Regions from separate parts of the Psychrobacillus sp. FSL H8-0483 genome, predicted to be linked through region 2. Evidence: riboswitches for the same ligand, from Rfam matches in the RefSeq annotation. Region 2 holds a riboswitch; each other region holds the start of a gene.
What was found. Region 2 has a riboswitch for lysine ahead of MHB48_RS13520 (aspartate kinase). Riboswitches for the same ligand answer to the same signal wherever they lie in the genome.

Region 1 (7,893 bases), 240 kb from region 2:
TAAACCTAACATTAGTGATGATTTAGTTGGAATACTTGGTTGCATTTCTTTTGCGCGACGAAGTAATTCAAGCGAACGGTCATATTTTGCTCTTGCACGAACTCTCGGAGTTAAACGACGAACGGTTTCAATATTGTGATTTAGAATATCCGGTTTGGCATCCATAATATTTTGGATGTTTTGCTCGATTCCACCCATATCCGAAGGTAAAACTTCAATTGTTGTGAATGGATTTTTACGACGGATTGCACGAATTGTTTCTGCAAATACTTCCGAGCCACCATCTTTTAAATCATCACGAGCTACCGCCGTAACAACTACATGTTTTAAATTCATAATAACTACTGAATCTGCAACACGTTCTGGTTCTGCTAAATCTAGCTCAGTTGGAAGCCCAGTTTTCACTGCACAAAAACGACATGCACGTGTACAAACTGCTCCTAAGATCATAAATGTTGCTGTTCTTCGCGAACCCCAACATTCATGGATATTTGGACATCTCGCTTCTTCACATACTGTATGTAAATTATTTTCACGCATTAATTTTTTTAGACCCTTGTATTCTTCATTTGTATTTAATTTTATTTTTAACCAATCAGGCTTACGCTCATGCTCAGTTTTTGTTGGTTTGCACGATGTCACTACTCTCGACCCCATTCCAAATAAACTAACTTTACTGTTGTCAATGTAACATATTATGAGAATTCAAACAACCTTCTGAAACTATATTTACCTAGTATAAACAAGTAATCAGCGGTTTCTAAGTAACATGTATTAATTGGCTTTTTTACCTCTAATACTCCAAGCAGTAAATAATAGTACAATCATGACTATAACTGATATAAAACCAATCATTACAGACCCTGTCAATCCTAAAACTAAATAGCCAACGCCAGCAATTACGGCGCAAATAATGGCGTATGGTAATTGTGTTATAACGTGGTCAATGACATTTACCCCTGCTCCAGTTGCTGACATAATCGTAGTATCTGAAATAGGAGAGCAATGGTCTCCAAAAACTGCTCCAGCCAATACAGCTGCAAGAACTGGCAATAATAATTCGGGTTCTATGGCCATTATAATACTTGCTCCAATTGGTAATAAAATCCCGAAAGACCCCCATGACGAACCTGTTGCAAATGCCATAAACGCTGTTAAGACAAATAATAGGAAAGGAATGACCCCAACTGGGATATTGTTTTCCGTTACCAACGTAGCTAAAAACGCACCTGTTTCTAATTCATTGATTAAAAATGACAATGCCCACGCAAATACGAGTATAAAGATTGCTGGTAGCATAGAGTTAACACCTGTGACTAGAGCTTTCCATACATTGCTAATGTTAGCACCCGGATTTGTTTTAAATTGACGTAAATACAATAATACAGCTAAAGTACTTGCTGTTAATCCTCCGATAAGTAGAGAAAATGGAACATTCATATTTTCAAAAATCACCAGTAGATTAAATTCTCTTCCAGACAGGTTGTAGCCTGTCCAAAACATGGCTAATAGTGTTACAACAACTAATGAAATGATAGGCAGTACTAGGTCAATTACTTTACCATATTTATTTTCCGGGAAATCCCCTTGAAGATCCCCTGGATTTGTTTTCTCCAAGTCGAATAGTTGACCTGTTTCTATCGCTCTTTTTTCATGTTTTTTCATCTCTAATATATCAAAGTCTGTCCATGCAATAAAAAATACCATGGATAGAGTTGCAATTACATAAAAATTCATTGGCGCCATTAACATAAATGCCTGTAAGGGTGTATACTCAGTTATTGCGTGTGTCGTAAAAATAACCCCTAGCTGTGAAATTAAAAAAGCGCCCCAGCTGGAAACTGGTGATACCACGCAAACTGGTGCAGAAGTAGAATCGATAAAATAAGCCAGCTTTGCACGTGATACTTTATGTGAATCAGTAATAGGTCTTGCAATTTGTCCAACTGCTAGTGCATTAAAATAATCATCTACAAATATGATGATTCCTAAAAATACAGTAAGTAGCTTTGAACCACGTCTTGTCTGAATTCTTTTTACCGCCCACGCAGCAAATGCCTCACTCCCACCAGACAAACTAACAAATGCTGTCACAACGCCTAATAACAATATAAAGAGTAATATATAAATATTATGCGTATTTAACCCTTCATCCCAAAAAGAAGTTTTAAAAGATTCCCATAAGAGTATGAACGAATCTACAGGAGCAAAACTCTCTACAAGAAACGCAGCGGAAACAATCCCAACTCCTAATGATAATAAAACCCTTTTTGTGACTAAAACCATAATAATTGCTAATAATGGTGGTACTAAAGAAAAAATTGTATTCTCCAAAACCTGCTCCTCCTCAAAATAAAAAAAGCCACCCTAATTATTATAGGTTGGCTTCTACTATTGAATTTAAGTATTAAAACTTTTATCCATATTTTTGTAGCTCCCCATTTATATGAATCATATAAATGACAGTGTTATTTTTATTCAAAATAACCCCAACTAAATATCGTTTGACCAACCATATCTAATTTCGGCAAAACTTCCTTTCGTATACGATCCTCGGTGTCACCCTACCGTATAGTACTTTTAAGCTCTGCAGCCTCTACCTATTTTATTCATTTACATTATAGTATCAGTAATTTCTATGCATCTTAATATTTTTTATTTTTCTGGCAACGGTAAGGGTACTTCTACAGATGGAGAATTCCCTTCACCTTTCGTATAAATATACGGTACTTGCCCTTGCACTAATCCCATTGCAACCGGAATATTTTGCTCTACGACACTCATTTTGCTTGCCAATGGAACGATAATTTGGACATTTACTTTTATATGGATACTGACCTCTACATACGCATTATTAATACCAAATTCCTGAATGGTTGGCACTACATTTGATTGGACATTTCCGATTACATGAAACCTTATCGGAATTTTAGGACCTAAGTTACCAATGAGTGGAATATTCGTCGCCTGCCCCATCGGCACGAAAAATACAACTCCCCCTTGATCCTCCATCGTTTGCTTGTCATATTCGATGTCATCTAAATAAGGCAAACTCGATAAATTTCCTTGCTCGGCTTGCTCTAAATGCGATTGTACTAAACTATTTGTATCGGATAGAACACGATTAATGATCTCTGTATTAAATTTCGTTGTGACCATATTTGCACTATCGGATGGCACTTCTTCAATAATATCGTTTACGTCTAATACGTTAGCCGTTCTCGAATTAATGGCTTTACTAATAACCATGGACGCTATTTTATTCGTTTGGACTTCCGCATAGCGAAGATATGTTGGAGTTAGTTGTACATTCACATAATAAAAAACTCCCGCAACCGATAGGATGAAGCATGCAAGAAAAATCGCTAATTTTCGCTGAGTTGTTAATATGGAGAAACGCTTCTTTTTTCGATAGAACAACAAAAAATCCCCCTAGTTACAATATGTAAACGGAGAGATTTTCATGACAAATATATACGTTCTTCTATTTTTCCATACCATTTTACAACATCACGAATCATCTCTGGCATAAAATATTGCTTATTCGCAAACTTTAACGTAGGAAAGAAATAGCCAAATGTAAACATATCCAGCGTAGCTAGCGTATATATGTTATCGAGATTCAACAATTCATCCTTAATAAAAAGGTCACCGAATTCATTTTCTACAAGTTGTTCATACAGCATGGAACCTAAATATTTCCCACGGAAACCAAGCCCTTTCACTTCTAGACTCGGCCATTTATCATTTTTAGAGGTCTCTATTATTTCTAGTAACTCTGATCCGGTCAATGTAATCACACACGGATTAATAGGATGTGGTAGACAACCATGTAAATCACTAGCCGAAATAGGACCTTTAGGTAAATCCGTTAAAAAGATACCTGCGGGAAACATAGCACAGTCAGCATTAGTAAAAGCAATTAACGCCTTTCCAAAAAAACTAGATAAGTCAGAACCACTAAACCATTCCTTTGCTAATAGAGAGCGATTTTCGAATACAATAGAGGAAAGATTCTGATTCCCTATTTGCTCCCATTTTTCTAACTGAAGTTCTGCCTCTTTAGGAACCGGTAAATTATCCGTAGGATACAAGGTCGCTTGCCTAGATACAATTTTTTTACTTTCTAGGTCATATTCTATCGTCACATGCCCCACGTACATACCAAATTTGCCCGTAGCAGCTTGTAATGTATTCCCTATTACTTTCCCTTCCTCAAATATATGATGAGTATGAGAACCTAAAATAAGATCTATTTCAGGTATTTCTACGGACATTGTTTCATCCAGAGAAATGCCTAAATGGGACATACAAATTAGAATATCTACGCTAGTTCCGATTTCCTTACAAACTTCCTTCAAGCGATCCATTGGATTTTGGATTGACCAACCTAATTTTTCATAATACTCCCCAAAATCAGCAGTTGCAGCGACAAGACCAATTTTAATTCCTGAGGGGGTGGTATGAATTTTATACGGAAGTACCCAAGAGGGAATATTTCCTTTTAAGTCAGTAAAATTAGACACGATGACTTCAAATTTAGCCTCGGCATATAAAGTGTCCAGCTCCTCATGACTCAGCGTTATACCTTCATTGTTACCAATCGTTATGTAATCGTATTCCGCATCATTTAGTAGTTGGACATTCCCTTTTCCAAGAGTGCCTTCAGTATAAATATTCGATCTATCTATATGGTCCCCGATATCTAGCGTAAGATAGGAATCAGTTGGTCCGTGATTTTTTCGGCGTTCTGAGAGAAACTGATGAATAGTAGGCCAGTTTTCTAAATGACTATGCAAATCATTCGTATGATAAATATGTATTGTCTCTCTCATTCTCCACCCACCTCTTTATTTAAATATATTCACAAAAGCCTACAGTAGACGTTGGGACGTATTACGGAATAAAGTTATAATAATCCATCGATAATAGAGCGAATACCAAGTAATAGCAGTACGATACGAAGTGCCAAAACAAGTGTTTCTGAGTTTAACTTTTTGTTTAATCTTGCTCCAATTTTTGCTCCAATATAAGCAGCTGGAATAACTGGAATTGTGTATAACCAAGGTACATTTCCTAACGAAATATGCGTTATTGAATTGACGATCGACGAAAGGAACACCATGAACATTGACGTCCCAATTGCTACGTGTGGTGGAAATAGGAATAATAAAATCATTGCTGGTACGATAATCGAACCTCCACCAATACCAAATAACCCGGATGCAAAACCAACTGCAAACGTTAATATAAGTGCAAACCAAATAGGATACCCATATACATATGTACTATTCTCATCTTTGAATGTTCTTTTCTTGCCATTCTCGACAAACCAATGGACTGGCTTCAAATAATTACGAACAAGCAATAGCATAGATAAGACCACAAGTAAAATACCAAAGTACAAATTAAAGGAAGGTAAGTCTAATCCTTTATTCACCCAAGCACCCAAAATTGTTCCAGGTATACTTCCAATAAAGAAAATACCTCCACTTTTGAAATCGACTGTTTTCGTTTTCATATAAGAAAGGGTAGATGAGAGTCCAGTAAAGATCATCATCACGACAGATAATCCTACCACACTTTGTGGAGTAATATTAGGAATTAAATCGAGAGTAGTGCCAAAAAATAGTACTACTGGTACTAAGATAACGCCTCCGCCAAGACCCACTAAAGCTCCAATAATACCAGAAAAAAGTCCACTTACTACTAATAAAAACCATTCCATTTTACAATCCTCCTTCGAATAGATCTAATTGTTTTGGTGCTAATCCATTAAACTCAATTCCAAGCATTTGCTGAAATGATTTTGCATTCTTTGCAGCATGCCCACCCGAATTATTATTAAATAATACGATAACTTCCTTTGCTTGCTTCTGTAATTGCTCACAAACGTTTTGGATATATGTTAACTCTTCCTTATTATAGTCATATAAATATCGAACTTCTCTCCATTTTTCGTTATTACCTGGGTTAAGCCAACCGTATGTATTTCTTCCGTGTAATCGAACAAGTACTTTACTTGAGGTAGCGACTGGTACTAATGGAATACTCCCATCTCCAACCTGTGGTTCATCACAAACACTATGGTGAAAAGAATTTTCTTTTAAAAATTGAAGGGTAGATTTTCTATACTCTTGTGCATACCAAGATTGATGGCGGAACTCAATGACCACCTCAAAGTCCTTTAGTTCTTCTCTAACTTTTCGAATATAAGCGACGTTTTCCTTCTCACATTGAAACCATGGAGGAAATTGAACTAATATCATCGAAAGTTTTCCAGCCTTTTGAAAAGGGATAATAGACTGTCGGTATAGCTCGAACATTTCTTCTTGCGAATTAAACGGAAATTCTCCTCGTAAATGACCTGTAATACCCTGATACGCCTTCACAATAAATTGAAAGTTTTCAGGAGTCTCGTTTATCCATTTTAAGCTATTTTTAATAGGTTGAATGGCATAAAAGGCAGCATCTAATTCCACGACAGGGAAATGAGCACAATAATCCTGAAGTTTTTGCTTAGCAGATGATGTATATAAGTCAGGATGATCTCCCCAACCCGTTAAACCAATTTGAATCATGCAATCACCTCGTTAATTATATTATCATATCACTGCGTTAGCTTGTCAGACAAAACAAAAGAATTAAAAAAGCAGCAAGAATGAAATTACATTCACTCTGCTGCTTTTGGACGGTCTATCTGTATTAACCGATAGAGCCTTCCATCTCAAATTTGATTAATCGGTTCATTTCTACCGCATATTCCATTGGAAGTTCTTTTGTGAATGGCTCGATGAAGCCCATTACGATCATTTCAGTTGCTTCTTCTTCACTAAGTCCACGACTCATCAAGTAGAATAATTGTTCCTCAGATACTTTCGAAACTTTCGCTTCGTGCTCTAGAGAAATGTTATCGTTTAAGATTTCGTTGTATGGAATTGTATCAGAAGTAGACTGATTATCCATGATCAATGTATCACATTCAATGTTTGCACGAGCTCCCGTTGCTTTACGTCCAAAATGAACGATACCACGGTATGTTACTTTACCACCTTGTTTAGAAATTGATTTCGAAACAATTGTAGAAGAAGTATTTGGAGCTAAATGCATCATTTTTGCACCAGCATCTTGGTGTTGTCCTTTACCAGCGATCGCGATAGAAAGAGTCATACCACGTGCGCCTTCTCCTTTAAGGATAACAGCTGGGTATTTCATTGTTAATTTAGAACCGATATTACCATCAATCCATTCCATTGTAGCATTTGCATCACAAACAGCACGTTTTGTAACTAAGTTATATACGTTGTTTGCCCAGTTTTGGATGGTAGTGTAACGGCAATAAGCATCTTTTTTGATAATGATTTCAACAACTGCACTATGAAGTGAGTTTGTTGTGTAAACTGGTGCTGTACATCCTTCCACATAATGTACGGATGCGCCTTCGTCTACAATGATTAGCGTACGCTCGAATTGACCCATGTTTTCTGAGTTAATACGGAAGTATGCTTGAAGTGGTGTTTCCACTTTTACGCCTGGTGGTACATAGATAAATGATCCACCCGACCATACTGCCGAGTTAAGTGCAGAGAATTTATTATCTGATGATGGAATAACTGTTCCCCAGTGCTTCTTGAAAATATCTTCATTTTCACGAAGAGCAGAGTCCGTATCTTTAAATACGATTCCCAAATCTTGAAGCTCTTGTTTCATGTTGTGGTAAACAACCTCTGATTCATACTGTGCAGAAACACCTGCAAGGTATTTTTGTTCAGCTTCTGGAATTCCCAGTTTATCAAATGTTGCTTTGATTTCCTCTGGTACTTCATCCCATGATTTTTCTGTTTGTTCTGATGGTTTCACGTAATACGTAATTTCATCAAAATTCAATGACCC
Region 2 (7,893 bases):
TACTTGCCTGTAAGCTAAAATGTAGAAGTAGTGTTTTCTGTCTGCTATAATCTATTTATAGTTAAAAAAAGGAGGAAATTATAATGGCAATAGTTCACGGAACAGATCAAACTTTCAATCAAGATATAGAAGAAGGATTAGTATTAGTAGATTTTTGGGCAACATGGTGTGGACCTTGTAAAATGATTGCTCCTGTATTGGAAGAAATGGACGCTGAAATGAGCGATAAAGTCAAAATCGTAAAAGTAGATGTAGATGAAAATCAAGCAACTGCTAGCGAGTTTGGAATTATGTCGATTCCGACATTAGTATTATTCAAGGATGGTAAACCAGTAGACAAAGCTGTTGGATTCCAACCAAAAGAAGCATTAGTTCAATTTGTAGAAAAAAACGCATAATAATAAAACCGGGTCCTCTAAGGTCCCGGTTTTTTTAAACGGGTGATAAAATGAACGATTTAATTCAACAAAAATGTGCTATATTACCGGATCAACCTGGTTGTTATTTAATGAAGGACCGCCAAGGAACCATTATATATGTCGGTAAAGCAAAAATACTAAAGAATCGAGTGCGCTCTTACTTTACGGGGTCTCACGATGGAAAAACACAAAGATTAGTACAGGAAATAGTGGACTTTGAATATATCGTCACATCGTCTGATATAGAAGCATTAATTCTCGAGCTTCATCTTATTAAAAAACATGATCCGAAATATAATATTATGTTAAAAGATGACAAGACGTATCCATATATTAAAATCACGGCTGAGAAAAATCCAAAGCTAATCATCACGAGGCAAGTAAAGAAGGATAAGGGCAAATATTTTGGTCCTTATCCAAATGTACATGCTGCAAATGAAACGAAAAAGCTCCTTGATCGTTTATATCCTTTGCGAAAATGTCAAAAATTGCCTAACCAAGTTTGTTTATATTATCATATGGGACAATGTTTAGCTCCTTGCGTGAAAGAAATTGAAGATTCTGTTTATAAAGAAATGATTCAAGAAATCTCTAGTTTTTTAAACGGTGGGCATGCGAATGTAAAAAAGGACTTAACGGAAAAGATGCAGTCTGCAGCAGAACAATTAGAATTTGAACGTGCAAAAGAGTATAGAGATCAGATTGCACATATTGAAATGGTAATGGAAAAGCAAAAAATGACGATGAATGACTTCACAAATCGAGACATCTTTGGATATACGGTTGATAAAGGATGGATGTGTGTTCAAGTATTTTTTATTCGTCAAGGTAAATTAATCGAAAGAGATGTTTCACTATTCCCGATTTATCGTGATCCAGAAGAGGAGTTCCTGACATTTTTAGGTCAATTTTATGCCAAGCCAGAACATATTAAACCAAAAGAAATATTTGTTCCGATTAATACAGACTTGCATTTAGCTTCGGAGCTATTACAAATGAAAGTGATTATTCCGCAAAAAGGTACAAAAAAAGATTTAGTTGATTTGGCAGAAAAAAATGCAGTATTAGCATTAAGCGAAAAGTTTCATTTGATTGAAAGACGTGAGGAACGAACGATAGGTGCGGTAGAGGAATTAGGAGATATAATGGGGATTTCAACTCCAAATCGAATAGAAGCCTTTGATAATTCGCATATCCATGGTACGGACGCTGTTTCTGCTATGGTTGTTTTTGTAGATGGAAAAGCGTACAAAAAAGATTATCGTAAATATAAAACGAAGACTGCCGCGAAGCATGATGATTATGGTGCTATGAGAGAAGTTGTTCGTAGAAGATATACAAGAGTTCTAAAAGATCAATTACCTTTACCAGATTTAATCATTATTGATGGAGGGAAAGGACAAATAGAGGCTGCTCGTGAAATCATCGAAGATGAATTGGGCCTAGATGTTCCGATTGCTGGCCTTGCGAAAGATGGGAAGCACCAAACCTCTCAGCTTTTGTATGGAGACCCAATTGACATGATTCCGATGAAGCGTACGAGCGAAGCATTTTATTTACTCCAACGTATTCAGGATGAAGTGCACCGATTTGCTATTACATTCCATCGTCAACAACGTGGAAAGCATACAATAGCTTCTTCGTTAGACGGGATAGAAGGAATCGGACCAAAACGAAAAAAACTATTACTAAAGCATTTTGGATCTTTAAAGAAGATGGAAGCTGCTAGTAAAGAAGAGTATATAGATGCTGGACTTTCCAGTAAGCTCGCAGACGTTATGATAAATCATTTTAATAAAAATTCGTTGTCTTCAGAATAATGTTGTGTTATGGTTGAAACAATTTAATATTCACTATTCAAAAGTGAAGATAGAGGTGCGAATTAACAAGAGTACTCATCAGGAGGATGAAAAGTTCCTAGGATTGTTGAGAAAAGGGTTATTCGCCGAAATATAGAAAAGCTTTTCCTTTTCTATGTTGGTCCTGCATTTAAGAGATGTAGGATTGTCAGAATTTGATATTCTGGAGGGCTATCTCACATGGACAATTACTTTTTGACCGTGTATGAGACAATGCTTTTCACAATATGTGAAAAGCATTTTTTAATCCTTGCAGATAAAAAAGGGAGATAATGTTCATGAGTAAAATTGTTATGAAGTTTGGTGGTACCTCTGTTGGGACTACAGAAAAAATTGCACATGTAGCTAATCGAATACGCAAAGAAAAAGAAAAAGGTCATGATATTGTGGTTGTCGTTTCAGCAATGGGGAAAACGACAGATGAGTTAGTGAAACTAGCACATGAAATAACGGAAAGTCCCACTAAAAGAGAAATGGATATGCTGTTAACCACTGGAGAACAGGTAACGATGTCTTTACTTGCAATCCAATTAAATGCTTTAGACATTGATGCCATTTCTTTAACAGGTTGGCAAGCAGGCTTACAAACAGACAATGTATATAGAAATGCTCGAGTAGAAAATTTGGATGGCTCTAAAATTCTGAACTTGTTAGAGGAAGGTAAAGTAGTCATTGTTGCGGGATTTCAAGGGGTTTCAAGCGATGGAGAAATTACGACGCTTGGTAGAGGTGGATCAGATACAACTGCAGTAGCAATTGCTGTATCAATAGAGGCGGATATTTGTGACATTTATACAGATGTAGAAGGGGTATTCACTTCGGACCCACGATTCGTCCCAAATGCAAGGAAATTAGAGCAGTTGGAATATGACGAAATGCTTGAGCTTGCTAATTTAGGTGCAGGTGTATTGCATCCAAGAGCAGTGGAATTTGCAAAAAACTATAAAATTCCATTAAGAGTTCGTTCCAGCTATGTAGAAAATGAGGGTACTATTTTAAAGGAGGAAGTAGACGTGGAAAAAAATTTAGTAGTTCGTGGAGTAGCATTTGAATCGGATATTGTTCGATTAACGATAGAGTACGAAGTGCCTTTTAACGGTTCGTTAGCTTCTATCTTTACTACACTTGCTAATAATCATATAGATGTAGATATTATTGTTCAATCCATTGTAGATGGTGTAAAACCAACTGTTTCATTTTCTATCAAAAAAGAATCCTTATCAGAAGCAATTACAGTTTTAGAAACTCATAAAGAAGTGCTTGGTTTTACATTTGCTGATTTTGAGGTGGGTCTAGCAAAGGTTTCAATCGTTGGGTCTGGTATGGTTTCTAATCCTGGTGTCGCTGCACAAATGTTCGATCGTTTGCGTAAAGAAAATATTCCGGTGAAAATGGTGAGTACTTCTGAAATAAAAGTTTCCGTCGTGGTACCCCAACAAAATATGATTCTTGCAGCTAATGCTTTACACGATGAATTTAAATTAGGACTTAGCCAGTAAGAAGCGAAAAAAAGCAATGTACATAGTCTATGACATGTACATTGCTTTTCGTTGGATTATTAACTTTTTAAATCCCATTTAATATGAAAAGTAACGATTCCATTCTTTTTTAATTGTTCATCATAGCATTCAGTTAAGTAACCAGATATTTTTTGTTGTTGCTCTGCTAAGAAGCCAGCTTCTAGTCGGTGGCTGCGACTTATCCCGCTTTGGGGTAAATTATACGTATGTAATGTATAGTAAGCAGAATCCTTTGTTGTTTTATCGAGTTCTAGTGTACCCCATCCTGCTTCTTGGAAGAAAGAGATGGCTTCTTCCATCGAATAGAGTGGAAATTTGCGAGCAAGATCTTTTCCAGCCCAATATAATATGTCTTTTTCATGTTTTCCGAGAATAGAAGCAAGCACGTGGTCTCTTATTAATTCATATCCAAAGGAAGTTACATGTGAATGTTCTTTTTCATTCAAGTAGCAACCCATCTTTCCAAAAAAAATATTAATCTATCTTGTTTATTTTATCATAAATAAATTTGTCTTGGTAACCGAATAGTTTGTGAAAAAATAATTCAATCATTATAGGGGAATGAAAGTAGAAAGATTGCTGAAATAATTAATCCTGCCTTGACGCTCCAAAATGATGAGAGTACAATGGATATGTCATAAATTCGTAACATGAATATGTGAACAAGTGATGATGCCTATTGTTCTATTACGATAGTAATTCATCTTTGTCGAATGTAAATATGAGGGAGGTACCTGTTTTGTCGAAAGATCGCGAATTTTACATGCGCCGATTACATTCTTTATTAGGAATAATTCCTGTTGGATTGTTTGTGGCGCAACATTTAGTAATAAACCATTTTGCTACAAGAGGACCAGAGGCATTTAATGGTGCAACACATTTTATGGAGAGTCTTCCATTCAAATTAATGCTGGAGATTTTCGTAATTTACTTACCATTAATGTTCCATGCGTTTTACGGGATTTACATTGCATTTACTGCAAAAAATAATCCGAAAAACTTTGGAACACTTCGAAACTATTTGTTTATTTTACAACGTTTTACTGGGATTTTTCTTGTTGTATTCATCGCTTGGCATGTATTTGAAACAAGATTCCAAGCTGCTATTGGAGCAAAAGAAGTTAATTTTAATATGATGGCAGAGATATTATCAAATCCATGGATGTTAGGCTTCTATATTGTAGGGGTAGTTTCAGCTTCATTCCATTTAGCTAACGGTATTTGGTCATTCTTAGTTAAATGGGGTATTACTCAATCACCAAAATCACAACAAATTGCTACATATGTAACAATGGTAATCTTCTTAGCATTATCTGTAGTTGGTGTACAAGCTCTTTTAGCATTCGTATAAGGAACCCTCTACACATTCAACTACTATTAAATAAGGAGTGAGAATAGCATGGCAAAAAGTAAACTTATTGTTGTCGGCGGTGGTCTAGCTGGATTAATGGCAACAATGAAAGCAGCCGAAGATGGCACACACGTAGATCTATTTTCATTAGTTCCTGTAAAACGCTCACACTCTGTTTGTGCGCAAGGCGGTATTAACGGGGCTGTAAATACAAAAGGTGAAGGAGATTCACCAGCTGTACACTTAGATGACACTGTCTATGGTGGAGACTTCTTAGCAAACCAGAAACCAGTAAAAGCAATGACTGATGCTGCTCCTGGAATTATTAGCTTGTTTGACCGTATGGGTGTTATGTTCAACCGTACACCGGAAGGATTATTAGATTTCCGTCGTTTTGGTGGTACTTTGATGCACCGTACAGCATTTTCTGGTGCAACAACTGGTCAACAACTTCTATATGCTTTGGATGAGCAAGTGCGTCGTTTTGAAGTAGATGGTCTTGTTACGAAATTCGAAGGATGGGAATTCCTTGGTATAATAAAAGATAGTGAAGGTGTTTGTCGCGGTATTAAAGCGCAAAATCTTCAAACAATGGAAATTCGTGCTTTCCGTGGGGATGCAGTAATTATGGCTACTGGTGGACCTGGTATTATCTTTGGGAAAACGACGAATTCCATTATTAACACTGGTTCAGCAGCTTCTATCGTTTATCAACAAGGTGCATATTATGCAAATGGAGAATTTATTCAAATTCACCCAACTGCAATTCCTGGTGATGACAAATTACGATTAATGTCAGAATCTGCACGTGGTGAAGGTGGACGTATTTGGACTTACAAAGACGGCAAGCCTTGGTACTTCTTAGAAGAAAAATATCCTGCGTATGGTAACTTGGTTCCACGTGATATCGCAACACGTGAAATCTTTGACGTATGTGTTAACCAAAAACTTGGTATTAACGGAGAAAACATGGTGTATCTAGATCTTTCACACAAAGATCCTCATGAACTAGACGTAAAACTAGGTGGCATTATCGAAATTTATGAGAAATTCACAGGTGATGACCCTCGTAAAGTACCAATGAAGATCTTCCCAGCAGTTCACTATTCTATGGGCGGACTTTGGGTAGATGAAGATCAAATGACGAATATTCCTGGTTTATTTGCTGCAGGAGAATGTGATTATTCACAACATGGTGCAAACCGTTTAGGAGCAAACTCACTACTATCTGCTGTATTTGGAGGAAGTGTTGCTGGTCCTAATGCAGTAAAATATATGAAACACCTTGATACTCATGCTGAAGATATGGACGCTACTATTTTTGAAGCGGAAGTTAAACTTGAGCAAGAGAAATGGGATAAAACAATGGCGCTGTCAGGTACTGAAAATGCATACTTACTTCATAAAGAACTAGGTGAGTGGATGACAGACAATGTAACGGTTGTTCGTTACAATGACAAACTGGAAGCTACAGATAAAAAAATTCAAGAATTACTTGAACGATATGAACATATCAATATGAATGATACACAACAATGGTCGAACCAAGGTGCTTCATTTACTCGTCAATTGAAGAACATGTTATACTTAGCTCGCGTTATTACGATAGGAGCACTTCAACGTAACGAAAGCCGAGGAGCACATTACAAACCTGACTTCCCAGAGCGTAATGATGAAGAGTTCATGAAAACGACAATGGCAAAATTTGATCCTGCAACAGGGGCTCCAATTTTCCATTATGAAGAAATAGATGTATCTCTTATTGCACCTCGTAAACGTGATTATTCTTCTACGAAAGGAGAGAAATAATAATGGTTACAGCAACTGAAACGAAAAAAGTACAGATAGAAATTTTCCGCCAAGATACACCTGAATCCACACCATATTGGGAAAAATTCGAAGTGAACTGGCGTCCAAATATGAATGTTATTTCTGCTTTAATGGAAATTCGTCAAAATCCAGTAAACGCTGATGGAAAAGCTACTACTCCAGTAGCTTGGGATATGAGTTGTTTAGAAGAGGTTTGTGGAGCTTGTTCTATGGTTATTAATGGTCGTCCACGTCAATCATGTTCTGCTCTTATAGACCAATTGACTCAACCGATTCAATTAGCACCAATGAAAACATTCCCAGTAGTTCGTGACCTTCAAGTAGATAGAACACGTATGTTTGATGCTTTGAAAAAAGTAAAAGCATGGGTTCCGATTGATGGTTCTTACGATCTTGGAGAAGGTCCACGTATGCCGGAACGCAAACGTCAATGGGCATATGAATTATCAAAATGTATGACTTGTGGTGTATGTTTGGAAGCTTGTCCAAACGTAAACAGTGGTTCAAACTTTATAGGGCCAGCTCCACTTTCACAAGTTCGTCTGTTTAATGCGCATCCAACTGGGGCAATGAACAAAGATGAGCGCTTAAATGCAATTATGGGAGATGGAGGCCTTGCAAACTGTGGTAACGCACAAAACTGTGTAGTTGCATGTCCAAAAGGTATTCCTTTAACAACTTCTATCGCTGCTTTAAACCGCGATACAACAGTTCAAATGTTCAAAAACTTCTTCGGAAGCGATCATATGGTTGACTAATACTTTATTAGGAAGTCTGCGTAGAATATTATTCTATGCAGATTTTTTATTTCTCTGATACAATAAGTGCATAATTATCGGTTTTCAGAATGTTAAACCTGAAAAATCCACTAATAATTCAACGTAGGGGGATTAGTATATGAGACCTAGTTACAT
Region 3 (7,893 bases), 650 kb from region 2:
TGGTAGGACTTTCTTAAGCGAGCGGGTTTTCGGCAGGTAACAACATGATTGTTTACCAGAGATAATAGCTAAGTTTATTTTAAAAAGCCTCTTTCTTCGGAAAGAGGCTTTTTATTTTTCGATTATCCTTGTAGCAATAAAATCACGGATATTGAGAATCATTTATTAAAAATGTATGATTTAACTATGTTTAGATAAATCCAGAGCTTATGTAAATGAGGAGGCAATTATGATGGAAATTGGTATAACGACGTTTGTAGAAACAACGCCAGATGTTCAAACTGGTAAAGTGATAAGCCACGCGGAACGTATACGTGAAGTTGTGGAGGAGATTGTGTTAGCGGATAAGGTAGGATTGGATGTCTTTGGTGTAGGAGAACATCATCGCGAAGATTTTGCATGTTCTGCGCCAGCAGTATTGCTTGCTGCAGCTGCATCACAAACGAAACAAATTAAGTTGACTAGTGCCGTTTCTGTATTATCATCCGACGATCCAGTACGTTTATACCAAGAGTTTTCAACAGTTGATGCCATTTCAAATGGACGTGCAGAAATCATGGCAGGTAGAGGTTCGTTTATTGAATCATTCCCTCTATTTGGTTATGACTTACAAGATTATAATGAGTTATTCGATGAGAAATTGGATTTATTATTGAAAATTAGAGAATCAGAAAAAGTGTCATGGAGTGGAAAACATCGCCCATCTATTAATAATTTAGGAATCTATCCTCGTCCTGTTCAGGAGCCGATCCCTGTCTGGATTGCAAGCGGTGGAACACCACAATCTGCCGTTCGTGCAGGCGTTCTCGGGCTACCTCTTGTTCTAGCGATTATTGGTGGAAGCCCATTACAGTTTGCTCCCATCGTTGACCTATATAAACGAGCAGCAAAACAGGCTGGCCATGACGTTACGAAGCTAAAGGTAGCTTCTCATTCTCATGGCTTTGTAGGCGAGACAACAGTGAGTGCAAAAGAGAAATTTTTCCCACCTACTGCGCAGGTAATGAATGTTTTAGCAAAAGAACGCGGTTGGGGACCATATACGCGTAAAACTTTTGATGAAGCGAGTAGTTTAGAAGGTGCTTTGTACGTAGGTGACGTATCTACAGTAGCGGAAAAAATCATTTTCCTTCGTAAAAATGTTGGCATTACACGTTTTATGCTCCACGTACCAGTCGGTTCAATGCCACATGAAGATGTGTTAAAAGCTATAGAGCTATTAGGAACAGAAGTTGCGCCGATCGTAAGAGATGAAATTAACCGATGGGAAGCTGAAACGGAAAATACGTTATAGTTTTACGTGTTTCAGTATAGGTTTCCCACTCCTATAAGGGCGGGATAACGTATTTTTTCTTGAATAAGAATTAATAACTCAGCACCAGGCTCATTGCGAGGTAGTTGCTTGGTTGGAGTTCGAATAAATATGGAAGAGCGAATTCCCATTCAATCTGGAATTCGCTCTTCTTGTAAAAACATATCTTTTGTATAGGCACTGTTAAATTTTACTCTTATACATTTAGTACTTGCTGCAGTGCGCTAAGTTGTTCATCGTTTAAAGGAACCATAGGTAAGCGGACACCACCGACAGGGACGCCTTTTAAATTTAAAGCTGCTTTTACAGGCGTTGGATTTGGAGCAGCAAATAGTGCTTTCATTATTGGTAGTAGTCTACGATGTTCCTTAGCTGCCTCTTGGATATTACCAATTTTGAAATTTTTAATCATCGCTTGCATTTCATTCCCTATGACATGGGACGCTACTGAGATGACACCTGTTCCGCCTATTGATAACACTGGAATCGTTAAACCATCATCCCCGCTGTACAATGAAAAATCTTCCGGTGTATGATCAATAATTTCGGCCATTATATCTAAATTACCGCTTGCTTCTTTAATGGATACAATATTTGGTATTTTGGAAAGACGAATGACTGTTTCAACTGACATGTTGACAACACTGCGTCCGGGAATATTATATAGCATAATCGGTAAAGATGTGACCTCCGCAATTGTCCTAAAGTGTTGATATAATCCTTCTTGTGATGGTTTGCTATAGTATGGGGCAACGAGCATAATGCCATCGACACCTGCATCTTCCGCAAGTTTTGTTAATTTCATTGATTCTTTTGTGTTGTACGATCCAGTACCAGCAATTACCGGAATTCTTCCATTTACTACTTCCACTGTAAATTTGAATAACTCGACCTTTTCTTCTTCTGTTAGCGTTGGAGACTCTCCTGTTGTACCAGAAACCACTAAACCTTCTGTTCCATTAGCGATTAAATAATTGATTAAGTTTCTTGTAGCTTGGAAATCAATCTCCTCATGTTCATCAAAAGGAGTCACCATAGCAGTTAAAATTTGTCCGAAATTCATTACTTCTCCACATCCTATATTTTTTTATTAAAAACAGAGGGAGAAGGGCAGTTAGTAAATTAACGCAAAAAAGCAACAACGAGGGCTCGTTGTTGCATTAGAAACAATAAATTATTTCTTTGCGTAAGATAGCCCTCCATACAGTTTCCTATATGACAATTAAGTGTTTATTCAACAACAGAACCAGCTTCAAGAAAAATGAGATTCTTTCCGCTTCGGCAAATTCCCCTTTCGACAATTGTCCTAGGATCTCATTATCCTCCATTTGTGTACTGATGGTCTTTGCGCCTCTATCCTTACTTCAAAAGTTCTTGAAATAAGTGATTATTTAATTATAGAAATAGTACCTGTTTTCTTATGGAATTGCAATAGTTGACCTGTTAATATCTAAAATTAATTTATTTTAGGATTAAAATTTAGATTTTTAATCAATTGATTTGCTTGCTACTCTTAACTTTGTCCATTGATTAAGTATAAAGCAACAGTTACTATCAATAAGTTTGACATATAAAAGCCATACTACTTTTGAGGTGAAGATGATGTATAAATTATTGTCTCATAATGATTTAGATGGGGTAGGATGTGGCATTTTAGCAAAACTTGCTTTCGGTAAGCAAGTGAAGGTGCGATATAATTCGGTATCGTCTCTTAATCGAGAGATTGAATTCTTTTTGGAACATGATCCTCCAGATACGTTTTTATTTATTACTGATTTGTCTCCGAATGAAGAAAATGAAAAAAGGCTCAACGATTTTTATCATGCAAAAGGGAAAATCCAACTACTTGATCACCACAAAACTGCTTTACATTTGAATGATTATGAGTGGGGATATGTTTTAGTGGAAGATAATGAAGGTAAATTAACGTCTGCTACCTCATTATTATATGAATATTTGGTTACACATGAACTGTTGGAACCATTAGATGCTATAACAGAATTTGTAGAGTTAGTTAGGCAGTATGATACATGGGAATGGGAGAAGAACGAGAACCACCAAGCTCATTCACTTAACGCACTCTTCTTTTTAGTATCGATGGAAGAATTTGAAGAAAAGATGATGGAAAGACTTCGTTCAAGTGAACATTTTGATTTTGATGAATTCGAAAAGAAAATACTGAACATGGAAGAAGACAAGATTGAACGATATATTCGTCGGAAAAAAAGAGAGATTGTACAAGCAGAAGTAGGGGACCATATCGTTGGAATCGTGCATGCAGAATCGTATCATTCAGAGCTAGGAAATGAGCTAGGGAAAGAATATCCACATCTGGACTACATCGCAATATTAATAATGGGTGGAAAAAGAATCTCATTTCGTACCATTCATGATCATATCGATGTTTCTGAAATTGCAGGACATTTCGGTGGTGGGGGACATCAGAAAGCATCAGGTTGTTCTTTAACAAAAGACGCTTACCAGCAGTTTATAGTGGAAACATTCCATTTGGAGCCAATACAGGAAGATGCGAAAAGGAATCGATATAATTTAAAACATTCTTCATTCGGTTCTCTGTATAAAAATAAAAGTGAAAACGTTTTTCTTCTTTATCAAAAGAACAATCAGGACTGGATGATTGAAAAAAATAAAACCGAAATGGAACAAACCTTTCCAAGTTTTGATGAAGGCGAACGATTTATTAAAAGAACTTATGAAGCATGGTTGGTGAGGGATGATTTGTTTGTAGAGTATTTAATGAATGAGGTGAAAAAAGATAGTCAGCATGACTAGTGTTGATCTATGTTACTTACACACTCTGTGAAACAATAGCATGGTTGGAGTAAGGGGCTGTCCCTAAAGTCATATAGTGACTGAGAGATGGTCCCTTTACCAATGTATTATTTCTACACCTGCTTCAATTTATGGGTACTGGACTGCACTTTTTTTTGCTTTATTTAAACACAAATCCGCACCTAACTCCTGCACAATAGCTTATCCATTGTATAGGAGTAAAGGAGCAAGAGCATCCTCTGAAAGAAGGCAGTCATTGCTGAACTGCCCTACTTTTTCCAGTTTTAAATTAGCTAAATACTATCAGATATTTATCGATCACTACCAGTTTCGAGGTTTTAATTCTGGACCAAGAATGTGCGCAACGTCCTCTCCACTTGTTTCATCATGTCTGAAATGTGCTGCATACCAAACCACTATATCCTGTCCGTTAATATTCTCCTTATTAATGAATTTGTCTAAATTAGCTCTTGCTTTATTTAAATCTGTTGTGAAACCCTGTCCATCATCTAACTCAGTACTACGGTAGCGAAGAAGCCATACATCCCCAACTCCAAAACTATCTGCTGAACCATCGTTCTTACCTGGGATCAAAGTATATCCTTCACCCGTTGATTTGTTAGAAATTAGCCATTGTCTATTATGAAAAGAATCACGGGACCTTCTAATTTCGTAATTCATAGTTCGGAAAATCGAAGTTCCAGTACTTGGCCGTTCGTTAATCTCTTGTACAAAGTTGTTACCCGCAGTCCGAATATCAAAATCAAATCTCCAATATACGTGGTGAGTATGAGGGTTGCATGTACACGAATTGGCTATTGCACTAAATCCAAATCGTGGGCGAATCGTACCATTTTTGTGGAGACGCCATTCACTAATATATCGATACCAGCCGGCTTCCAATTCACTAACTAATACTATTTCTTCCCCATCCACATAGATAGCTACACCGAAAAAGTTACCAGTATCAGAGCCAGTATCAAGTATGGTTCGTGCAGGAGTGGAGCACATACGGAATCCGGGCGCAATATCTGTTCCAATAGCTTCAAACCTACCTTCCTTCCACTGCCAATCACGGTAAGGGCCGCAAACATCATTATCGTAGCGAACATTAAGGATTGGTACATGAGCACGGGATAATACTTTTTTTCCACGATACAGCACATCTCGAAGTTCGATACCTGAACCAACTATACCTGAAGAAGCAGCCGGTCTCACTGCAAGGAAACTCCATACCTCAGTATCACCTTGCAACACTCTTACTTGGTATTGGCCCAAAGTTCCTCTTCTTGCCGTAGGTTGATTGGCATCAGGCGGGGGCTCACAGATTTGATCACTTGCTGTTGAAAACGGCGGTGCACCAGTTTCATATATGATTACTTCACGTCTAATCATATTAACTCCGACAATTTGATGTGAAAGTTCTCCGTCATTCTGTGTTCTATCCTCTGAATCTTCCTCAACAGGGAGAAGTCCAACCGCAAGGGTCCTTTCAATACGGCCGTCTGGAAGCTCTGTATCGATTAGTGCTGGCATTGCACTGTAAGGAAGCACAAGATTTTCTCGAATTAAGCAGCCGAGCTCAGGGTGATCTCGAACAATATTTACAGCTAACTCAAACTCCTCAGTACTTGGCAACGGCTGCGAGTCTAACTGGGAGGCACTGATACATCCAGGATCATGAATGGGTCCAGTGGCTATTACTGTACGATTGTTGGTGTAGTCATAGTATGTGGCTAAAAAATTACTTGGAGGTGTAGGTTTAGAACTTTTCGGGGGAGTTATGGATTTGTTTCCTGGAATATCCTCAAGATCAAGCAATTCAAACGATAGCAACAGATGCCTGGTTCCACATAAAAATGGTTGGATAGAAGGATGATTGTCACAGATACTTCTTAATTGATTTATTGTTTCTTGGTCAGGTCCAAATGGAACTACTTCCACAATAAGTTTCGATCTTCCCGCCATTGAATCACTCTCCAATAATATTTATTGAGTAGATAACAACCACTCACCCTAACATCTTATGTTTAAGAATAGTCAAATGAAACCGATTGTTTACCTATTTTTTATAGATCCTATCAAATTTGTGTTAATCACTATGAAACGGAGGTTCTTTATCCAAAAAATAATCAGGACTGGAGGATTGAAAAAAATAAAAAGAAAATAGGCTTGGTTCTATTGAAACAGAATCAAGCCTAATTATTCAATATTCTTTGACTTTCTTTTTCCTTGCTTGTACTTCCAATTCACTATTTAGTCCTTTTAGTAAGGAGTAACACATGAAGATCATAATAATGGCAAATGGAAAGGCAGCTGCAATAGATGCTGTTTGCAATACGGTTAATCCACCAGATAAGAGTAAGACTGCTGCAACTGCAGATTGAATAATGCCCCATGTCATTTTGATTTTATTGGAAGGATTTAATGTTCCCCCTTCACTCAACATACCTAATACAAAGGTAGATGTATCTGCAACAGTTACGTAATAAATAGCTACGAGAGCAAATCCCATTAGACTTAATATAGAACTTAGTGGAAGATAATCAAAGAATGTAAAAATAGCCAATGAGACGTTATCTGCAATATATTTTGCCAATTCATGGTTTTCTGAGTTGATAACAAGATCAAGCGCGGAGCCACCGAAGATAGACATCCATAAACATGTTCCAAGTGTCGGAACTATCAACACGCCTATAATAAACTCTTTTACCGTTCTTCCCCTCGATATTCGGGCTATAAACATACCTACAAACGGTGCCCAAGCAATCCACCATGCCCAATAAAATAATGTCCATGATGCAATCCATTCTCCTTGACCAAATGGTCTCATCCTTAAACTCATATGGATAAAATCATTGATATAGAGCCCAGTCGTATTAAAAAAAATTTTAATAATCGTCAAAGTTGGTCCGACCATTAATATTAGCAACAAAATTGCAACCGATATGATCATTGCAGCGTTAGATAAGTATTGAATTCCTTTCTCCAAGCCAGTGTTAATCGAAATGAGGAAAATTACTGTAGCCACAACAATAACAATCAGTTGAACAATTAGCGTATTGGGAACACCGAATATAGAATGCATCCCGGCAGTAACTTGTAAGGCTCCAAGACCAAGAGATGTTGCAATGCCAAAGACAGTTGCAAATACAGACAGAATGTCAATCGTTTTACCAATAGGTCCATAAATTTTATCCTTCAGCAACGGATAGAAAACAGAACTTATGGCTGCAGGTAGTTTTTTGTTATATTGACAGAGGGCAAGAGCTAATCCGATAACGGTATAAATCGCCCATGGATGTAGGCCCCAATGAAAAAAGGTATATTGCATGGCGACATTAGCTGCATCAGTGGTATAGGCTTCTCCATATGGGGGTTTCGTGTAGTGAGTGACTGGTTCAGCAACACTCCAATAAACAATCCCAATTCCCATCCCTGCCCCAAACAACATTGCTAGCCAGGATGCGGTATTGAAATCAGGTCGGTCTGTAGTTTTACCTAACCGAATATGACCATACTTAGAAAACAGTAAGTAGATGGAGAAAATTACAAAGAAAAGGGTGGCACCAATATATACCCATCCAAGGTAATCAATTGATGTGGTATAAATGGCGTTCGTAACTTTTGTAAGAAGGTCTGTGAAAAAGACCCCCCATGCAATAAAGATAAGGGTCAGTATAAGTGAGATGATAAAGACACTGTTTTCTTTTAGCTTGTTAGCATTCATGGAAACCTCCAACAGGATATGTGTGAATAATTGAGAAGACTAATAATGTAAAAATTTC
Region 4 (7,893 bases), 1.3 Mb from region 2:
CTACGAAAGATATTGTAGATGAAGTAGCAGATGAATTTAAATTAGATAATAAAGAAGCAGATTCTAAAAAGAAAATATAATGTCTTAAACCAGCTATTTTAAACAATAGCTGGTTTTTTTGTTTCTAAAACATGTTTGTTGACTAGAGAGTACTTATTGTCAAGGTCGTAACGGAGATGCAGTAGCAAAATGGATGTACGACTTTGCTACAAAACTCTGGTGAATAAATAGTAGTAGGGATGAAATTGATAAATGCTTATTTATTTTTTATGAGGCTGCGTATCTTGCCACGGTCATTCTGCAGAATTGGTTGATAATAACAAACTAGCAACTCCTTATTAATTAACTTTGTCAATCCATTGCATCTCTAAAATTTCAATTGCCTTCTATCTAAAAAATCCCTCCTTCCAATGGAAGGGGGGACCATAATTAAAAGTTCTTAAAGAATACTCGAATAACATCTGCACCACCTATAAAAGTACCTAGGGATCCAAATAAGTTGGTTAAAACTACTACTAGTAATACACGAGTCACTTTGTTTTTCCAAAAACCTTTAATAGTGAATACGTCTTCTGACAACGTTTCAAAATCTGCTATCGTCGGTCGTTTCATAAAGGCCTGTACTAGCCCTGATACCCAACCAGACGCCAAAATAGGATGTAAAGCCGTAATTGGTGCTGCGATGAAGGCTGACAAGATAGCTAGTGGATGACCTAATGCAACTGCTGCTCCAATCGCTGCCATCGTACCTGTCCATAAAATCCAACTAATTGCTTGGTCCAATCCTGCCGAGGGATTAGCGAAAAATGTAAATATCATTAATACAACAATTAACACAGGAAGAGACCAACCAATTATTTTCGGCACAATCGACTTTGGGGGTACAGCAGAAAGTTTTTCTAAATCTTGCTCTTTATGAATTTCTACTGTAATGCCTGGAACATGGGCTGCACCTAATACTGCCACTACCTTTTCTCCTGGTGCGTCTTTAATTTTTTGAGCCAAGTATTGATCGCGCTCATCAATTAAAGGTGTTTTTAGCTTTGGAAAGGATGCCGTAAATTCGGCAAGTACAGCATTCAATGTATCTTGTGTCTTCATCTTCTCTAGTTCTTCTTCCGAAATAGTATCTTTGCTGAAAATACTAAAGAAAACAGAAGTAAGTAATTGTGATTTACCTATCCAACCAAGATTATGCCAAATACGAGAGAACGTTACTTGGATATTTCGATCCGCTAGGACTATTTCTGCTCCAACCTCTTTCGCACTTGCAATCCCTTGAATCATTTCCTGTCCTGGCTTAATATCAAACTGTTTTGCCATTCGATTTTGGAACGAAGATATAGCTAGATTCATCAACAATAGGGTGGCTTTCTTTTCTTTAATTACTTTAAAGATGTCCGTCTCTTTCCACTTATTGTTATCCATTATAGACTGATATCTTTGTTCATCTAATTCTATACAAACCGAATCTGGATTTTCTCTTTCAATTACTTCTTTTACTTGGTCTGCACTTTGTCTGGAAACGTGAGCCGTTCCAATTAAAATAATTTCCTTGCCATCTAAATATATGCGAGTAATATTTTCTTCCGACATAAACTACTTCCTTCATAGAATGTATTTCTTTTACGTAATCCTATATTCATTGATTACTAAAAGACTGTCTATTGTTAATAATGAAGTACTTGACGATAAAATTCAATTAAGTTCTATTAAAAAACAACCAAAAATAGTGAAATTAAATAATTTCTTAGAAAACTAGAAATAGGTATATTTTTTCCTTCAGTAGAACTCTGTGACTTCGTGATCAATTATCAGAGAGGAGCGTCAACGTACCGCAATCGTACTTCGATTATTTTAGCAGATGAATCAACTACAAGCATTGATAAAAATGGGGTACAACCTATTTCTAAAGAAGTGCAGAACAGGAACATAGCTACCATTATAGTGACTCATGGTGAATGGAAGATGGTATACTAACATTAACAAATAAATCTTACAGAGGAGAATGACCAATGATTATTGTAACGAATCGCATTAAAACTAAATTAGGTTTTGCGGAAAGAATGGCACCAGCCTTTACAAAGCCAAGTCCTCTTCAAGAAATGGAAGGTTTTATTAAGGTAGAAGTAGCAATTACAGTAGGTCTTACGGAATATGATGAAATGAATGTGAATATGTATTGGGATAATGAAGAAAACTTCCAAGCGTGGAAAGACAGTGACATTTTTAAACAAGCTCATAAACGCCCAGAACCAGGTTCTGCTGAATCTGCAGAGGAGTCTCCAATCTTAGGAAGCCAATTAATTATTTCGAAAGTCGCTGCTTCCATTGAAGCGATCCCAGCTAAATAATTTAAATACACAAAAGTGGATGACTCGTTTTCTGAGCCATCCACTTTTTTATTGTTTTCGATTGATACGATAAATTCCTTTTTTATCTCGCAACGTACATCCATTCGTTTCAAAAATACGAATCATATGTTGGTTATTTTCATCGGTACTTCCCACATAAGATTTTGCTCCAAAACGCTTCATTATTTCTAATGAAAGTAAATGAAACACAGTTCCATAACCCTTTCCTCGCTGTTCTGGAACTACACCAAAATAAAAGAGTCTTCCTTCATCTCTTGTTCCCTCTTCTATATGCGGAATACTAATACCTAGAGCTTGTTTACCATTCGAAAATATATAACAATGCTCACGCCATTTAGGACCAAGTTCATTTACGAAGGACTCCATAATTTGGTCAATAGAAAATAGTTTATTTTTGTTGGCGGAACCACTTCTACAAGATTCATATAATTCTGCGAAGGCTGAATCACTTAAATGACTTTCTGAGAGTGCATCTACCTTAATTTCCATAGAAGGGTTAAATGTCTCCTCTAAATTTCTTGTATACTCTACAATAGAAGAAACTTTATTAAACCCACGTTTTAAGAGCCAGTCTTCGTTTTCTTCGTCCATTAATAAGGACAAGTACCCTACCTTTTCTGCATTCCATTCATCTAAAAGAGTTGTAAAAGCGATTAAGTAATCTTCGTTGTTCTTCTTGACACCTTTTACTTGATCAACAAGCCAGTACTCTCGGTCTTTTTTTATCAGACTAAAAAGATTCACCTAAGTATCTCCTCTTTTCCTGTATCCAATGCGTGAGATAATACGACCATCAAAATATTTTACGTTATCTTAACGTGCGTTTTAAAAATTCTCTCGTTCGTTCTTGCGTCGGATTATTAAAGATTTGGTTTGGGGGACCTTCTTCTGCAATTACGCCTTTATCCATAAATACCACACGATCTGAAACCTCTTTCGCAAACTCCATTTCATGTGTGACGATTAACATTGTAAGTCCTGATGCTGCTAGTTCTTTCATCACTTTTAGAACTTCTCCTACCATTTCTGGATCAAGTGCGGAAGTTGGTTCATCAAACAACATGACATCTGGTTCCATCGAGAGTGCTCGAGCAATCGCTACACGCTGTTTCTGACCACCAGATAATTGAGTTGGTCTCGCGTTCACGTATTGATCCATTCCAACTACTTTTAAATACTTTAATGCTATTTTTTCCGCTTCTTCTTTGGAACGTTTCAATACTTTTACTTGTCCCACGACACAATTACTTAGGACATTATGATTATTAAACAGGTTAAATTGCTGAAAAACCATCCCTAGCTTAGTTCGATAAGCATGAATATCGTGCATGTTATCTAGAATATTTTCTCCATTATAAATGATTTGACCACCACTTGGTTTTTCTAAAAGATTAACGCAACGAAGAAGAGTGGATTTACCAGATCCAGAGGAACCAATGATGCAAACAACTTCTCCTTTATTCACAGAGAAATCAATGTCTTTTAACACTTCATGATTACCAAAGGATTTGCTTAAATGTTGTATATCGATTACTTTTTCCATTTGTTTACCTCCTTCGCTATTAAATTCCCTCATTTTTTTGGGGAAGTGTTATTTGTGTAGGTTGACCAATCATACTGTAGTTAGTCGGACCTTCTAATTTTCTTTCAAAATATCGTAAAATTAATGTTACCGAAAAAGTCATGACGAAGTACAAAATACATGCAACAAAAAATGGTTCAAAATACGTAAAGTTTATTCCTGCAATTGTTTTTGTTTGGAAATATAGCTCCGTTACACCAATTACATTCAGTACGGATGTATCCTTAATATTAATAATAAATTGATTGCCGGTCGCTGGTAAAATATTTCGAATAACTTGTGGTAATACAACTTGTAGCATTGTTTGTAGATGATTCATACCAATTGCTTGAGCTGCTTCAAATTGCCCTTTTTCAATGGAAATTACACCACCACGAACAATTTCCGCCATGTAAGCACCTGTATTAATAGATACGATAACGATTGCTGCAACGGTTCGATCCATATCTATACCAAATGCTAAAGCAGACCCATAAAAAATGACCATCGCTTGCACGATCATTGGCGTTCCACGGAAAAACTCTATATATATGGAAAGAATAAAATTAACTATTTTCAAAAAAATTCGTTTTGCTTTTCTTTCAGGCACTGGTATTGTACGTATTACGCCTGCTATTAAACCGATAACAGCTCCTATTATCGTACCAATTATGGAGATTAAAAGTGTCATACCTGCTCCACGAAGGAACATTGGCCAGTTATTAACTATTATTGATAAAATCCACTCTAAGCTCATACTTTTCCTCCTTAAACATTAAAACCGACTGCAAATAGATGCAGCCGGTGTCGTGTCACTTCATCTTTATTCTGCCGCTGGTTGATTTTTAATAGCAGCATCCATAATCTCTTGTCTATCTTCCTCAGAGATTTTTGCTAAAATTTCATTTATTTTTTCAGTTAGATCGCTATTTTTCTTAAGTCCTACTGCAACCGCTGTTTCTTCCTCTGGCGCAACAAATCCATCTGTAAATTCAACCATTGCAAACTTATCATTGGCTGAAGAAGCACTAATTCCTTCTGGGCGTTCGGATACGTATCCATCAATCACACCTGATTCTAGAGCAACTCGCATTGCAGGGAAATTATCCGATGCAGGTTGTTTCTTTACGCCTTCAATTTGATCAATCACACCATAATGAGAAGTATTTAATTGTCCAGTTACCTTTGCACCACTAAAATCTTGGATAGAAGTAGCTCCTTCAAAAGGTCCACCTTTTTTTACTACCATTACAAAGTTAGATGTGTAGTAGTTCTCAGAGAAGTCGATTGTCTTTTTACGTTCTTCTGTCGGTGACATCCCGGCAATAATTGCATCAATCTTTCCGGAAGTTAATGATGGTACTAATCCGTCCCATTCTGTTTTTACAATTACTAATTCTTTTCCTAATCCATCTGCAATTCTTTTTGCAATTTCTACATCATATCCACCTGCATATTCTTTGTTGCCATCAATTTTCACGCCCCCGTTAGAGTCGTTTAATTGTGTCCAGTTAAAAGGTGCATAGCCTGCTTCTAAACCTACTGTAAATGTATTGTCCTTATCTGTAGCTGATGATGATCCACTGTTTTCTTTTTTGTCTGATCCACATGCTGCTAATACCAAAATTGCGGTAAGAAATATTGATAATAATAATAGTTTGTTTTTCATTTCTATTACTCTCCTTTTATTTTCAGTCTATGCGTATGAAATCTAAAAAAGGACAACTTGTACAAAAAAAGACCTGAGATGAACTCAGGTCGCAATATGTATAGTTGCCCTAAATCCTCTACTTTTCCCAAATGAGATAGCACACCATTATAAACCGGGAAGATTATAACGGCAGTCCTGCAGTTCTTAACTACAGACCCAGCAAGTAATACGGAGAAATATTACAAACTTCGGCGACATTCCCTTCTCTTTAGCATCATAGCTTCTCAAACTCCACTAAAGACTGTTAAATATCGCGCCTCTACCTCACCTATACTAAGTGAGGTCATATTCAATTATTGTTCATAGTTTACAATAACAATTTCTTTCTGTCAATCTATCTAGATTAAACACTTCTCTGACTGAGTATGATAAAGGACTCAATCCCTCAGCAAATCCATATATATAAAAGTACACTTCTTTTTTTAATGGATTAAGTTATTTCAAAGAATTCGGTTATGCCAGTGTATTATCGACTGATTAAATCCTGGTGATTTATTCTTAAAAATTGTTATTCGAAGGAGAACTGCGTTGAAAAAAATCTGGTTTTTAGGTTTTGGTTTTTTTAGCATAAGTTTAGGATGGTCATTGTATAACGGCTTTGTTCCATTCTTTCTAGATAATTATATTACAAGTACTGCATTAATTGGTTTTCTGATGACAATTGATAATTACTTTGCCCTTTTTTTACAGCCATATATCGGAAGCCGCAGTGATCGAACGAGTACACGTTTCGGTCGACGCATGCCCTATTTGCTTATTGGTCTCCCTTTTACCGCTTTATTCTATGGTCTTATTCCTTTTCATACTAGTTTACTTACGTTAATCATTTTTATGGTTTGTATGAATTTATCTATGGCCATTTTCCGTTCCCCAACAATATCCTTAATGCCAGATATTACCCCTGAACCAGAACGTACAAAAGCAAATGGAGTTATTAATTTCATGGGTGGGTGCGGCGGCATATTAGCGTTTAGTGCTGGTTCATTCTTATTCAGTATGGAAGAATCGTTACCATTCTTAGTGGTTTCAATTATTTTCTTAGTAGCTTTAGTAGTTGTTTTTAAAAATATTAAGGAAAGCCAAGATGCTATTCCTTTTCCCATCTCGACCACACCAAAAATCAACTATAAAGTAGAATTAAATACTCCTACTGTTTTCTTGTTAGCTGCAATCTTTTTTTGGTTTATGGCTATACAAGGAATGGAAGCTTTATTTACTTTATATGGAGTAAACGAGCTTGGATTATCCAAAGGTGCTTCTGCATTTTCATTAGCTTTTTTTTCATTAAGTTTTGTGCTTTCCGCCATACCAAGCGGGCTATTAGGTGCAAAGTTTGGAAAGAAAAAAGTAATATTAATTGGGATCATCGGTTTATTCTTCGTTTTCTTTCTATTAAATTGGGTAGAATCTGTCTTTTCGTTACGCGCAATTCTATTAGCTGGTGGAATGTTTTGGGCTTGTATAAATATCAATTCCTACCCTTATATTATTTCTCTTGGGAGTGAACACAGTTTTGGAACACGAACTGGCCTATATTATTTAGTTTCTTCATTAGCGGCCATCATTTCCCCACCGGCTCTCGGGTTTTTAATTGATTTATTTGGCTTTGGAATATTATTTAATGCTACTGCCGGGAGTATGCTTTTTGCATTAGTCTGCATGCTGAAGGTCAAAACTACCTCCACTTCCTCTGTATCCATTCTTCCACCCAATGTATAAATGATACAATAAAACCGGCCACCCAATGGATAGTAGCCGGTTTTTCATGTATTATTTGGTTTTATACTATTTCGTCTAAAGAAGCGTAGTAAGCTTCTTGTTTTTCTTTATCAAATCTACCTTCCCACTTAGACATTACAACTGTAGCCAATGCATTCCCTACTACATTTACTACGGTACGTGCCATATCAAGAAGTCTGTCAATACCAGCGATGAATGCAAGACCTTCAACTGGAATACCTACAGTTCCTAAAGTAGCTAATAGGACAACGAACGAAACTCCTGGTACCCCAGCAATTCCCTTAGAAGTCACCATTAATACCACAACTAAAGTAACTTGCTCCATAATACTTAAATCAATCCCATACATCTGTGCAATAAAAATTGCCGCAATAGCCTGGTAGAGTGTTGACCCATCCAGATTAAAAGAATAGCCAGTCGGGATAACAAAAGAAACAATGTCTTTTGGCGATCCAAATTTCTCCATCTTCTCCATTACTTTTGGCAATACAGTTTCTGAACTTGAA

Region 1: another riboswitch for lysine. It lies ahead of MHB48_RS14755 (Na+/H+ antiporter NhaC family protein); the one in region 2 lies ahead of MHB48_RS13520 (aspartate kinase).
Region 3: another riboswitch for lysine. It lies ahead of dapA (4-hydroxy-tetrahydrodipicolinate synthase); the one in region 2 lies ahead of MHB48_RS13520 (aspartate kinase).
Region 4: another riboswitch for lysine. It lies ahead of MHB48_RS20080 (transporter substrate-binding domain-containing protein); the one in region 2 lies ahead of MHB48_RS13520 (aspartate kinase).

The regions. Positions count from the first base shown of each region.
Region 1 covers NZ_CP152052.1:3,054,263-3,062,155, forward strand. Annotated here, with positions in the region: gene lipA (lipoyl synthase) at 1-642, opposite strand, end outside; gene MHB48_RS14755 (Na+/H+ antiporter NhaC family protein) at 775-2,334, opposite strand; lysine riboswitch at 2,424-2,607, opposite strand; gene yunB (sporulation protein YunB) at 2,656-3,390, opposite strand; gene MHB48_RS14765 (bifunctional UDP-sugar hydrolase/5'-nucleotidase) at 3,462-4,835, opposite strand; gene MHB48_RS14770 (sulfite exporter TauE/SafE family protein) at 4,910-5,728, opposite strand; gene MHB48_RS14775 (DUF72 domain-containing protein) at 5,730-6,581, opposite strand; gene sufB (Fe-S cluster assembly protein SufB) at 6,706-7,893, opposite strand, start outside.
Region 2 covers NZ_CP152052.1:2,814,145-2,822,037, reverse strand. Annotated here, with positions in the region: gene trxA (thioredoxin) at 84-398, shown strand; gene uvrC (excinuclease ABC subunit UvrC) at 449-2,239, shown strand; lysine riboswitch at 2,282-2,460, shown strand; gene MHB48_RS13520 (aspartate kinase) at 2,557-3,777, shown strand; gene MHB48_RS13515 (YslB family protein) at 3,837-4,244, opposite strand; gene MHB48_RS13510 (succinate dehydrogenase cytochrome b558 subunit) at 4,538-5,149, shown strand; gene sdhA (succinate dehydrogenase flavoprotein subunit) at 5,198-6,958, shown strand; gene sdhB (succinate dehydrogenase iron-sulfur subunit) at 6,961-7,737, shown strand; gene MHB48_RS13495 (thioesterase family protein) at 7,877-7,893, shown strand, end outside.
Region 3 covers NZ_CP152052.1:3,463,782-3,471,674, reverse strand. Annotated here, with positions in the region: gene MHB48_RS16955 (LLM class flavin-dependent oxidoreductase) at 233-1,294, shown strand; gene dapA (4-hydroxy-tetrahydrodipicolinate synthase) at 1,509-2,375, opposite strand; lysine riboswitch at 2,497-2,676, opposite strand; gene MHB48_RS16945 (oligoribonuclease) at 2,915-4,105, shown strand; gene MHB48_RS16940 (hypothetical protein) at 4,427-6,073, opposite strand; gene MHB48_RS16935 (BCCT family transporter) at 6,312-7,835, opposite strand.
Region 4 covers NZ_CP152052.1:4,073,873-4,081,765, forward strand. Annotated here, with positions in the region: gene tatA (twin-arginine translocase TatA/TatE family subunit) at 1-80, shown strand, start outside; gene MHB48_RS20055 (TraB/GumN family protein) at 430-1,596, opposite strand; gene MHB48_RS20060 (heme oxygenase) at 2,016-2,354, shown strand; gene MHB48_RS20065 (GNAT family N-acetyltransferase) at 2,403-3,119, opposite strand; gene MHB48_RS20070 (amino acid ABC transporter ATP-binding protein) at 3,184-3,918, opposite strand; gene MHB48_RS20075 (amino acid ABC transporter permease) at 3,938-4,693, opposite strand; gene MHB48_RS20080 (transporter substrate-binding domain-containing protein) at 4,760-5,605, opposite strand; lysine riboswitch at 5,735-5,917, opposite strand; gene MHB48_RS20085 (SLC45 family MFS transporter) at 6,176-7,366, shown strand; gene MHB48_RS20090 (cation:dicarboxylase symporter family transporter) at 7,428-7,893, opposite strand, start outside.